3 regions of the Guptibacillus hwajinpoensis genome follow, and region 1 is predicted to be linked to each of the others. Evidence: riboswitches for the same ligand, from Rfam matches in the RefSeq annotation. Region 1 holds a riboswitch; each other region holds the start of a gene.

Region 1 (3,282 bases):
AAATCACACCTCAGGAGCTTGGATTCGTGATCGAAACAACCGCTACGCCCATTATTGTCTTAATGCCAATAGCGACGGCTTTTGTTGGTTATATGTCTTCAGTTGTACAACTTTCTATCAGAGCTGAAGGTATCGAAGGAGATGGTTATCGTCTTTTTTTACAAAGCATTCCATATAATTTTTTCTCGATCAGCATCATTCTTATCGGTTTTTATTTAAGTTTCTTCCATGATCGTAAAAAGCCAGCAACAGATGCAGGTAATCCTGAGAAAAAGCTGGATGACAAATGGGAAGATTGCCATCCAGCTGTAGCGAAAGAACTTCCATCAAAACCATTTAATTTAGCCCTGCCGCTAGGTGGCGTTATACTACTAACCCTGTTGTTAACCTACTGGAGTGGGTTTGAAAAAGGCTTCACCTCACCTGTGAATGCTTTTATTGAAGCTGATGTGCTTGATGCAATGGTATTTGCTCTCTTAACTACCGTACTCTTTACGTTTTTGCTCTATTTATTCCAGCGATTTTCATTAAAAGAGCTCGTCCGTTTCTTTATCGAAGGTGGAAATGATATGATGCCTGTAATCGTTCTGCTCACGGTTGTATGGGGGCTTGCCGCCTCAGCCGAAGCTCTAGGCTTTTCTGAGTTTGTAACGGCCAATCTTGATTGGATCCCTGCGTTATTTGTGCCCCCAGTTCTTTTCTTAGTAGGCGCCTTTATCTCTTATTTTATTGGTTCATCGTGGGGCACGTGGGGTATCTTGATGCCGCTCGGGGTTTCTCTCGGCAATTCGACGGGTACGGATCTTCCACTTGTAATCGGAGCTGTTTTTGCAAGCGGAACGTTCGGCGCTTTTTCATCCCCATTAAGCGATAATACGAATACGATTGCGAGAATTCTTCAATTAAATCCCATGACGTATGCAAAATTTAAGCTTGGCCCAGCATTAATTGGAGCGGGAACGGCTGCAGTTGGCTATTTTATTATCTCTTTCGTCATTTAAAAAAGGTGAGTACATTTCTATTGACATTGCTAGGGAAACCATTTAATATTGACACTAACTTAATAATCCTTTGTTTAAAGGATCTTCTTATTCAGAGAGGTGGAGGGACTGGCCCTTAGATACCTCGGCAACGGACCCATGAACATTATGTTCAGGTGGAACCGTGCCAATTCCTGCGGCGAAAGTCGGAAAATAAGAAGAGGCTCGGTATAACCAAACCCTCTTCTGTTCGGACAGATGGGGGTTTTTTCGTATGCATCCACCATCTGGAATATTTATTTTGTAGAGGGAGTGAGTGAACTTGCATACATTAAATACCGAAACTAGAAAACAACAGCTTATTAACACCCTTCTTTCAAAAGGAATTTATAAGAGGGGAAGCAAGCAGCTTTATATGTTAACACTTAATGATTTAGAGAAAATATATGTAGAAGAGAATGCAGTTACCAATATAAGAAACGGAGTGGGCACAGTGAATCTAGCAACGTTTGCAGCAGGATGCTTTTGGGGTGTAGAGGCGCTTTTCCAACAATTACATGGCGTGATTTCGACTTCAGCAGGCTTTACTGGAGGCGAGACCATTAATCCAACCTACGAAGATGTTTATACAGAATTAACAGGGCATGCTGAATCTGTTCTTGTTGAATATGATCCAGCAGTGATCTCATATGAAGAATTACTCGAAGTTTTTTTCGATAATCATAATCCAACCTCATTGAATCGTCAGGGAGAAGATGTTGGTACGAGGTATCGCTCTGCTGTCTTTTTCCACTCAAAAGAACAGGCAGAAGCGGCACAGATTGTTAAAAACAAGCTAATAGCTTCAGGTCGCTTCAAGAAACCGATTGTCACGCAAATCGTTCCAGCAACGACATTTTATCGCGCTAACGAGTATCATCAAAGCTATCTCGCTAAACGAGGCCAGTCTTCTTGCAAAATTTCATGATCCAAAAAGGCTCTCCTTCAGCATTGAAGGAAAGCCTTTTTCTGTGGTCTAATCAGCATGATTAACACCAATATGATCAACGAAAATGGACCCTTTCATCGATTGATCAAACTGAAACGTAAGAGAATCCAACTTTTTAGGATCGAAAGATGGATTATTATCAATAAATCTTTCCATTGGAATGTTGAACGTTTGGAGAACCGGTTCTGTTGGCTCTCCATAACGTTCTTCTTCAAAGTATATGGTTTTTGTATGCTGTACCGGCAAAACAGGATGCATAGGCATGATGTCACTAAGAACAACACTGGCAGTTTCTCCATCTGAAGTCAACTTAACGCTGAAATCTACCGGTTTCTGATTTTCAACTTCAGAAAGATTCGCCGCAGTAAAGGTTAAAGAACTTCCCGCCTTGTAAGCAAAAGGATCCTGCAACAGCTTAGAAAAGCTTAGCGTATAGTAGCCGTTTTTAGAATAAGATTGGTCCCACTTCAGGAACACGCCATGATTGTCTCTTACTTTATCTCTTCTGAATTCTAGCTCTCCTTCGTACCATTGGAGTAAGCTTCCTGCCGTGATATCAATATATGGAGAAGTAGCAGTGGTGACATCGACATCTTCTTCAAAATCGCTATAGATGATGTAGGAAGGATCTTCGTATTTACTGATATACGTTGTTTTAGGAAGCCATTCAAGGGCATAGCGGTAATCTTCAAACATCGGTAAGTAAGAGTTATTGTCATGTAAAGTGGCTTCTAGAAAACCAGATACATACGTTTTGGCAATTTGTCTCTGTTCTTCACCCTCAAGTAGCGGCTCTTTATTTAATAACATGGTGAAGGGGAAATAGGTATCATTGTCTTCCCAGGTTGTATTAAATTGTCCGTGATTCGCGCGATCAATGTAAAGGGCAGATTTAATCGCCTCTTCACCGCCGGTTAAATTGATCCCATTATATTGACGATCGCCCTCAAATTCGGATACATCACTATCGTAAGAACCATGGAGCAATAAATAATTAACGTCATCCACTTCGATTTTACGGTCTGACAACGTTTGATAATCAGTTGGTGCAATGGCGATTACCGTTTTAATGTTGAAATCAAAATCAAAGCGCGTGATCGCATTGTTAGGGTAGCGGTCAAGCTGATTAAATTTTGCAGCTAGAATCGCTGCCTGCCCACCACGAGAATGTCCAATTAACGCTATGTTAGCCATATCGACGTTTTGATAAAATGGGGTGTTTTGTTTCGTGTTAAACGATTCCATTTCTTCTAGGTGTTGAAGAAGAAGCCATGCTCTGCCATTAATATCTCCCGAAAGACCACCAGACCACGA
Region 2 (3,282 bases), 220 kb from region 1:
AAAAGAAATAAAAAATACAACTCGGTAGCTTCAGAATTTCAACCAAAATAAAACAGCAATGAAGATCGATATCATCTATCATGATCCTAATTTTGAGGAACTGGCAAAGGAAATGAATAACCTGATTGATCTGAAGAAACAAGCAGAGGCAGTCAAGCGTTCCACAGAAAATGAGTTGAAACAGGCCATATCCCATATTTCTCATGATATTCGAACGCCTATGACATCGATCCTAGGGTATACAGTTTCTAGAATCGGATGAAATCAGTCCTGAAATGAAAAAGGAATACATAGAAACGATAAAAAATAGTGCAGGAAGGTTAAAAATACTACTTGAGGATTTTTTCGAGCTATCGATTATCGAACAAGCAGATTATCCTTTGAAAATGGAGATAGTTAAGTTCAACTCTTTGATTATAGAGGCACTATTTGGATTTTATGAGGAGTTTAATAGAAGAAATATAGAGCCTGAAATTCATATCCCAGACAATGATATTATGATAATGGTCGACCCATCTGCAGTTAAAAGAGTGGTAGAAAATCTAGTTATAAATACAATTAGGTACTCAACTGGAGATGTTACCATCCACCTAAGAAGAATTAATTCAGTTGTTCAACTTAAAATTTCCAACTCTGTTCATCAACTTAGTAAACAAGAAGTAAACCTAATGTTTGATCGCTTTTATAAGGCGGATCAGACAAGGACTGGAAGTGGTACTGGGCTAGGTTTATCAATTGCTAAAAGCTTGATGGAAAAAATGGACGGGATTATTTATGCTGAGTTAAAAGATAATCAATTAACTATGATTTGTGAATGGGAATCTAAATACTCTTAATTCAATAAATACCTTCTTCCACAATTTGTGAGCTTTTTTAATACAACTAACAACACAAAGTCATAATTTGTGAAATCCGAAATATTATACTCATATCTTGATTTCGAGTCTTCAACTAATGGGGGCGAATCTTGAATAAGAAGATTCGGAACCGTCCCCATGCAAAAAAAGAATGAAGCTTTGAAAAACGCCTGTCCGTATTTTGGGACAGGCGTTTTTACTTATGCTTTCGTCTTATAAGATGTAATGTGATCCTGCAGCGTGTCGTCACTGCCGAACAGGAAATGTTTCTCCATATCCGGGGAATACGTGGAGTTTTCAGCTGTACGGCCGACGGTTTCTGCCACTTCACGAAGCATAGCCGGAGAAGCTCCACAGCAGAGTCCCAGGTAGTTCACACCAATACTGTGCGCTTCTTTGGCCCACTCAGCAAGCTCATACCGGTTCGTGTAGAGCGGATCCAGGGACGTTGGGAACGTTGTTTCCGTTGGAAGTGTACAAGCACAGCTACCGTCCGGCAGGTTGAAGAAGGTAGGGTGTTCTTCCGTCGTGCGGTAAGGAATGGGAAGGGCACCTACATAACCGTCCACCGTATTACGGATTTTCTCTACATACGGCTGCATCGTTGCTGGTCCGCGGAAGCAGTTCATCCCCACAACAAGAGCGCCTTTTTCTTTTAATAAGCGGCAGGCTTCTTCTACTTCGTAGCCATCTCGCAGAATGTTTTCGCCCATCAGACCGAATGTGATCACGGCAGGGAGATTTTGTTTTTGGATTTCTTCGAGAGCAATCAGCGCTTCTTCATAGTAATAGAAGGTTTCGCCGTTCACAAAGTCTACGCCTTCTTCCTTACACCAGCCGATCATCTCCGCAAACATGCTTCTTGTTTTTTCAACAGCTTCAGGATCATCCGGGTTGAACAGGTTCGTGTTGGAAATGTTCCCGGCTACGAGTGCTTCTTCCTCAGGGTGCTCCTGAGCAACCTCTTTGGCTAGACGGATGGCCTGGCGGTTAAGCGGCTCTAATAAATCCTCTTTGCCGATGATTCTCATTTTTTCGCGGTGGCCGTTATAGGTAAAGGCTAAGACGACGTCGGAGCCTGCGAGCATATAGTCACGATACGTCTGTTTTAGTGCCTGGGGGTTATCCAGGGCTACTTCAGGTACAAAGGATCCGGCCTGTAAATAGCCGCGGCGCTCTAGCTCAAATAAGTAGCCTTCTCCACAAATAACGGGTCCATCCTGTAATCTTTGTTCTAATGATCGTTTCATTTCATTCAACAACCTTTCCATGTGTAATAGTAGTTTATTATTAGAAAGCGAATGCCCTTCAACAGGGAGACGCTGACTTTCTGTCTGGTACGGGCTAAAATCGTTTCAATCCTGTTGGGTGACATGGTGATCATCTTCTTCGAAAAAAATAAAGGACCTCCTTGGATAAGGGGGTCCTTTATGTATAAAGAGTCTCCTTATCTTCAAGGTATAACTACTACCTTCTGGATTTAGCACCGTGCCAATGGCTGGTTGCTGAGGTATCAAAGGGCCAGTCCCTACACCTCTCTGGATAAGTTTTACTATTATGTGGTTTTTGAAAAAACAGTTGCACACTTAACATGAGACGTATGCTTAAATCATGAATCAAATAAAGAATTCATTTTGAAAATTAGATGTTTATTATTTCGCTTGCGTTTTACAATACAGGAAAACGAATTAAGAATCAATGGAATTTTCCAAAATGGTGGGTTTATCATTACTTTCCTTCTGATCATGAAGAAGACTTAAAGAGGTTTTGGAATAAGGAATTGATATACCAAGAACTTATTAAGAGGGATTTTGAAGTTAAACTAAGGATGGAGTATCGAATGGAACAAATAGCTGTAGCTGATTACGTCCATCACGCTGAAAACAGAGACATCTCTGTACTGACTTTAATAAACGATGCTGATTATAAAGATGGTTTAGAGAAAATGAAAAGTGATTTGAAAGTAGACCCTTACAAGCAAATAACTAATGATTTTGCTGAGGTGTTTTTTATTTCGAAAAAATTGTAGCTCGGTTTCCATAATCAATAAACAGTCTTGAACAATTTATTCTACATTAAAGAAACATCTCGATGTCGAGTCTTCTGTTATATCGGAGCTATACTTTAGTAATAATAATGATGTTTACTGGTTTGAAAAATTGTAAAATACAATCGGTGTTTGATCAGGGGATAAGGGGGGAGATCATATGTTTTCGGATGTAGAAATTAAAATGAAGAAAAAAAATAAATTGTTGTTTTCTCGTGATAGCATTTGTTTGCAAGAATTGAAAGAACTTATTCAACTACAAAATCATAGAACTCTCGTCATGTGGGCGTTAGATTGCGCAAAATTACCTTTAGATAAATTTGAAGCAAAATATCCGGATGAACGGCGACCAAGAGCTTGTCTAGAGCTTTGTGAGGA
Region 3 (3,282 bases), 1.1 Mb from region 1:
AGACGAAAGAGATGGAAGAAATTCATCGTTTCTTGACGACCGTCCCGGCACAGGATGAAGATTTGGAGGCGAGTTTAAATATACCGGTTACCAAAAGCCTTCATCTTCTTGATTCTATTGATACGAGTGAGCTTTTTACGGTAGAGGATTCTTTTCGACAGTTCTTAGATCAACTCCTTCATCCGGGAAAATTGGATTTTGAGGTGCCAGAGAAGTTAGATCACATCCTGCGTGACTATCAAAAACGCGGATACAAATGGATGAAAACACTAGCTAGCTATGGATTCAGTGGCGTTCTAGCTGATGATATGGGACTTGGTAAAACACTGCAAAGCATCACTTATATTGTATCCGAGCTATCAATCATTCGAGAACGTAAGCTCCCTGTTATCATCGTTTGCCCGTCATCTCTCACCTATAATTGGCTGCATGAAATAAGGAAATTTGCTCCTGATATCCGAGCGGTTGTCATAGACGGAAATCAATCGAATCGAGAAAAGATACAAAAGAATAGCGCAGAAATGGACGTCGTCATCACATCCTATCCGCTACTTCGGAGAGACATTAAATGGTATGAGAATCAATCGTTTCACACGGTGTTTTTTGATGAGGCTCAGGCGTTCAAGAATCCAACGACACAGACTGCTAGAACGGTTAAAAGGATCGAGGCAAATCACCGTTTCGGACTGACAGGGACACCCGTGGAAAATTCAATTGAAGAGCTCTGGTCAATCTATCATGTCATTTTTCCACAGCTATTCCAGGGGTTGAAAGATTATAGCTATCTTACAAGGAAAACCATTGCTCGAAGGGTTCGACCCTTTTTACTTCGTAGAATGAAAGAAGATGTACTTGCGGAGTTACCTAAAAAAATGGAGTCCCTTGAGTTAACCGAGCTTTTACCTGAACAAAAGAAGCTCTATGCAGCCTATTTAGCAAAGCTACGAACGGATACACTGAAGCACCTCGACAGGGATACCATTCGAAAAAATCGGATAAAAATATTAGCAGGTTTGACGCGGTTGCGACAAATTTGTTGTCACCCTGCTCTATTTGTAGAAGGATACAAGGGAAGCTCAGCAAAATATGAGCAGCTGCTTCAAATCATTGAGGAATCAAGACTGTCTGGTAGAAGAGTTTTGATCTTCTCCCAATTTACTAAAATGCTTAAGCACATAGGTAGAGAGCTGACAGTCCGAGGTCAAACCTATTTCTATCTAGATGGAGAAACGCCTGCCGAGGAGCGAGTACAAACCTGTAATCGATTTAACGAGGGTGAGCGTGATCTGTTTCTTATTTCCTTAAAAGCAGGGGGGACTGGCCTTAACTTAACAGGTGCAGATACGGTGATCTTATATGATCTCTGGTGGAATCCTGCAGTCGAAGAGCAAGCAGCAGATCGAACGCACCGCATTGGTCAAGAGAAGGTTGTAAAGGTAATTAAGTTAGTAGCTCAAGGCACAATTGAAGAGAAGATGAATGAGCTTCAAGAGAAAAAGAGAGAGCTCATTGCAGACATTATTGATTCAGAAGAAAAAGCTTCAGCAACATTAACGGAAGAGGATATTCGTGAGATATTAATGGAATGACAGAAGGTGTATTTTTTCATAATCGAAACATACAATGCGGACCGTAGAAAAACAAATATTCTTATTCTCTTGAATTTTTACATTACTCCTGTATACTAATTATTTAACAAAACAATTTAATAGATAACTTTCTTATCAAGAAAGGTGGAGGGACTGGCCCGTTGAAACCTTAGCAGCAGACTTTTAAAGTACTGTGCTAATTCCAGAAGCATTGGCTTGAAGATAAGAAGAGAAATTTGTTATACAAAAATAACCCTCTTCTTATTAGAAGGGGGTTTTGTTTTTGTAAACCAAATCTAAATATTCATGCAGAAAATAACAATAAAGTTTAAAGAAAGAAGGAATTTAGATTGACGAAATCAGTAGAACAAAGAGTATCAAAAGCTCCATTTAAAGGAGACCATGTAGGGAGTTTTTTACGGCCGGAACGTTTGAAGCAGGCACGCTTACAGAAGGCAAAGGGTGAAATTACGGACCAGGAATTGCGGGAAATCGAAGACGAAGAAATTGTTAAATTAGTGGAAAAGCAAAAAGCAGTCGGGCTTAAAGCAGTAACGGACGGTGACTTCCGACGTAGTTGGTGGCATTTTGACTTCCTTGAAGGTTTGGATGGTGTGGAAGGTTTTGAAACCGAAAAAGGTCTCCAATTCGATGGTGTTGTGACAAAAGCGCATGGTATTAAAGTAACCGATAAAGTTGGATTCAGCGATCATTACATGATTGAGCATTTTAAATTCCTTAAAAGTATTGCAGGGGATGCGGTTGCGAAATTCACAATTCCAAGCCCTAATATGCTTTTCTTTAGAGGAGAGATCGATAAGGGGCTTTACGATAGTGACGAAGCATTTATAGACGACTTGATTGTTGCTTACCAGGGGGTCATTCAGGCGCTATACAATGAAGGATGCCGTTACCTGCAAATTGATGATACATCATGGGCTACTTTCTTTTCCGAGGAAGGAAGAGCATCAATTGAAGCGAAAGGAAAGAACCCCGAAAAGGTTGCAAAGTTGTGTGCCCGGGCGATCAACAAATCAATAGCCAATAGACCTGACGATATGCTCGTAACCATGCATATTTGCCGTGGGAACTTTAAGTCGACCTTTATGACGAGTGGCAGTTATGAAGAAATTTCCGAAACCATCTTCGGTGGTTTGAATGTCGATGGGCTTTTCCTTGAGTTTGATGATGAGCGTTCTGGTGGTTTTGAACCGCTCCGCCATGTCTACCGCTCGGACCTATCAATTGTTTTAGGTTTGATCACTTCGAAATTTGGTGAATTAGAGGACCCGGAAAAAGTGAAAGCACGAATTGCAGAAGCTTCAAGATATGTGCCGTTAGATCAGCTTTGTTTAAGTCCGCAATGCGGTTTTGCTTCCACAGAAGAAGGTAACTTACTGACTGAAGACCAACAATGGGAAAAAGTATGTCATGTATTGGATATTGCCAAAGAAGTTTGGAAGTAATTTATTCACATTAACATGTATATAACGTCTAGAAAATAGACACATAATCATTGAAATCAGGGGGCAATCCTCCTGATTTTTTAGTGTTTGGTAAAACGGATAATCATGCTCCATCCGAAGGCTTTTTTAATGGCCACATTTCATTAGATAGAAGCAATCTGAAATAGTTTCATCTATATTATTGCGAAAATTCTAACTTTTATTTATAATTTGTCTAATCCATTTTA

What was found. Region 1 has a riboswitch for S-adenosylmethionine ahead of msrA (peptide-methionine (S)-S-oxide reductase MsrA). Riboswitches for the same ligand answer to the same signal wherever they lie in the genome.
Region 2: it holds a riboswitch for S-adenosylmethionine, as region 1 does, so the genes downstream of both, ABFG93_RS00295 (homocysteine S-methyltransferase family protein) here and msrA (peptide-methionine (S)-S-oxide reductase MsrA) in region 1, are expected to answer to the same signal.
Region 3: it holds a riboswitch for S-adenosylmethionine, as region 1 does, so the genes downstream of both, ABFG93_RS16580 (5-methyltetrahydropteroyltriglutamate--homocysteine S-methyltransferase) here and msrA (peptide-methionine (S)-S-oxide reductase MsrA) in region 1, are expected to answer to the same signal.

What each region holds. Positions count from the first base shown of each region.
Region 1 covers NZ_CP156674.1:275,748-279,029, reverse strand. Annotated here, with positions in the region: gene ABFG93_RS01290 (Na+/H+ antiporter NhaC family protein) at 1-1,001, shown strand, start outside; SAM riboswitch class I at 1,086-1,200, shown strand; gene msrA (peptide-methionine (S)-S-oxide reductase MsrA) at 1,303-1,947, shown strand; gene ABFG93_RS01280 (hypothetical protein) at 1,996-3,282, opposite strand, start outside.
Region 2 covers NZ_CP156674.1:59,704-62,985, reverse strand. Annotated here, with positions in the region: gene ABFG93_RS00305 (histidine kinase dimerization/phospho-acceptor domain-containing protein) at 59-262, shown strand; gene ABFG93_RS00300 (sensor histidine kinase) at 276-836, shown strand; gene ABFG93_RS00295 (homocysteine S-methyltransferase family protein) at 1,058-2,107, opposite strand; SAM riboswitch class I at 2,302-2,406, opposite strand; gene ABFG93_RS00290 (hypothetical protein) at 2,698-2,886, shown strand; gene ABFG93_RS00285 (putative immunity protein) at 3,065-3,282, shown strand, end outside.
Region 3 covers NZ_CP156674.1:3,210,376-3,213,657, forward strand. Annotated here, with positions in the region: gene ABFG93_RS16575 (SNF2 helicase associated domain-containing protein) at 1-1,589, shown strand, start outside; SAM riboswitch class I at 1,719-1,818, shown strand; gene ABFG93_RS16580 (5-methyltetrahydropteroyltriglutamate--homocysteine S-methyltransferase) at 1,940-3,055, shown strand.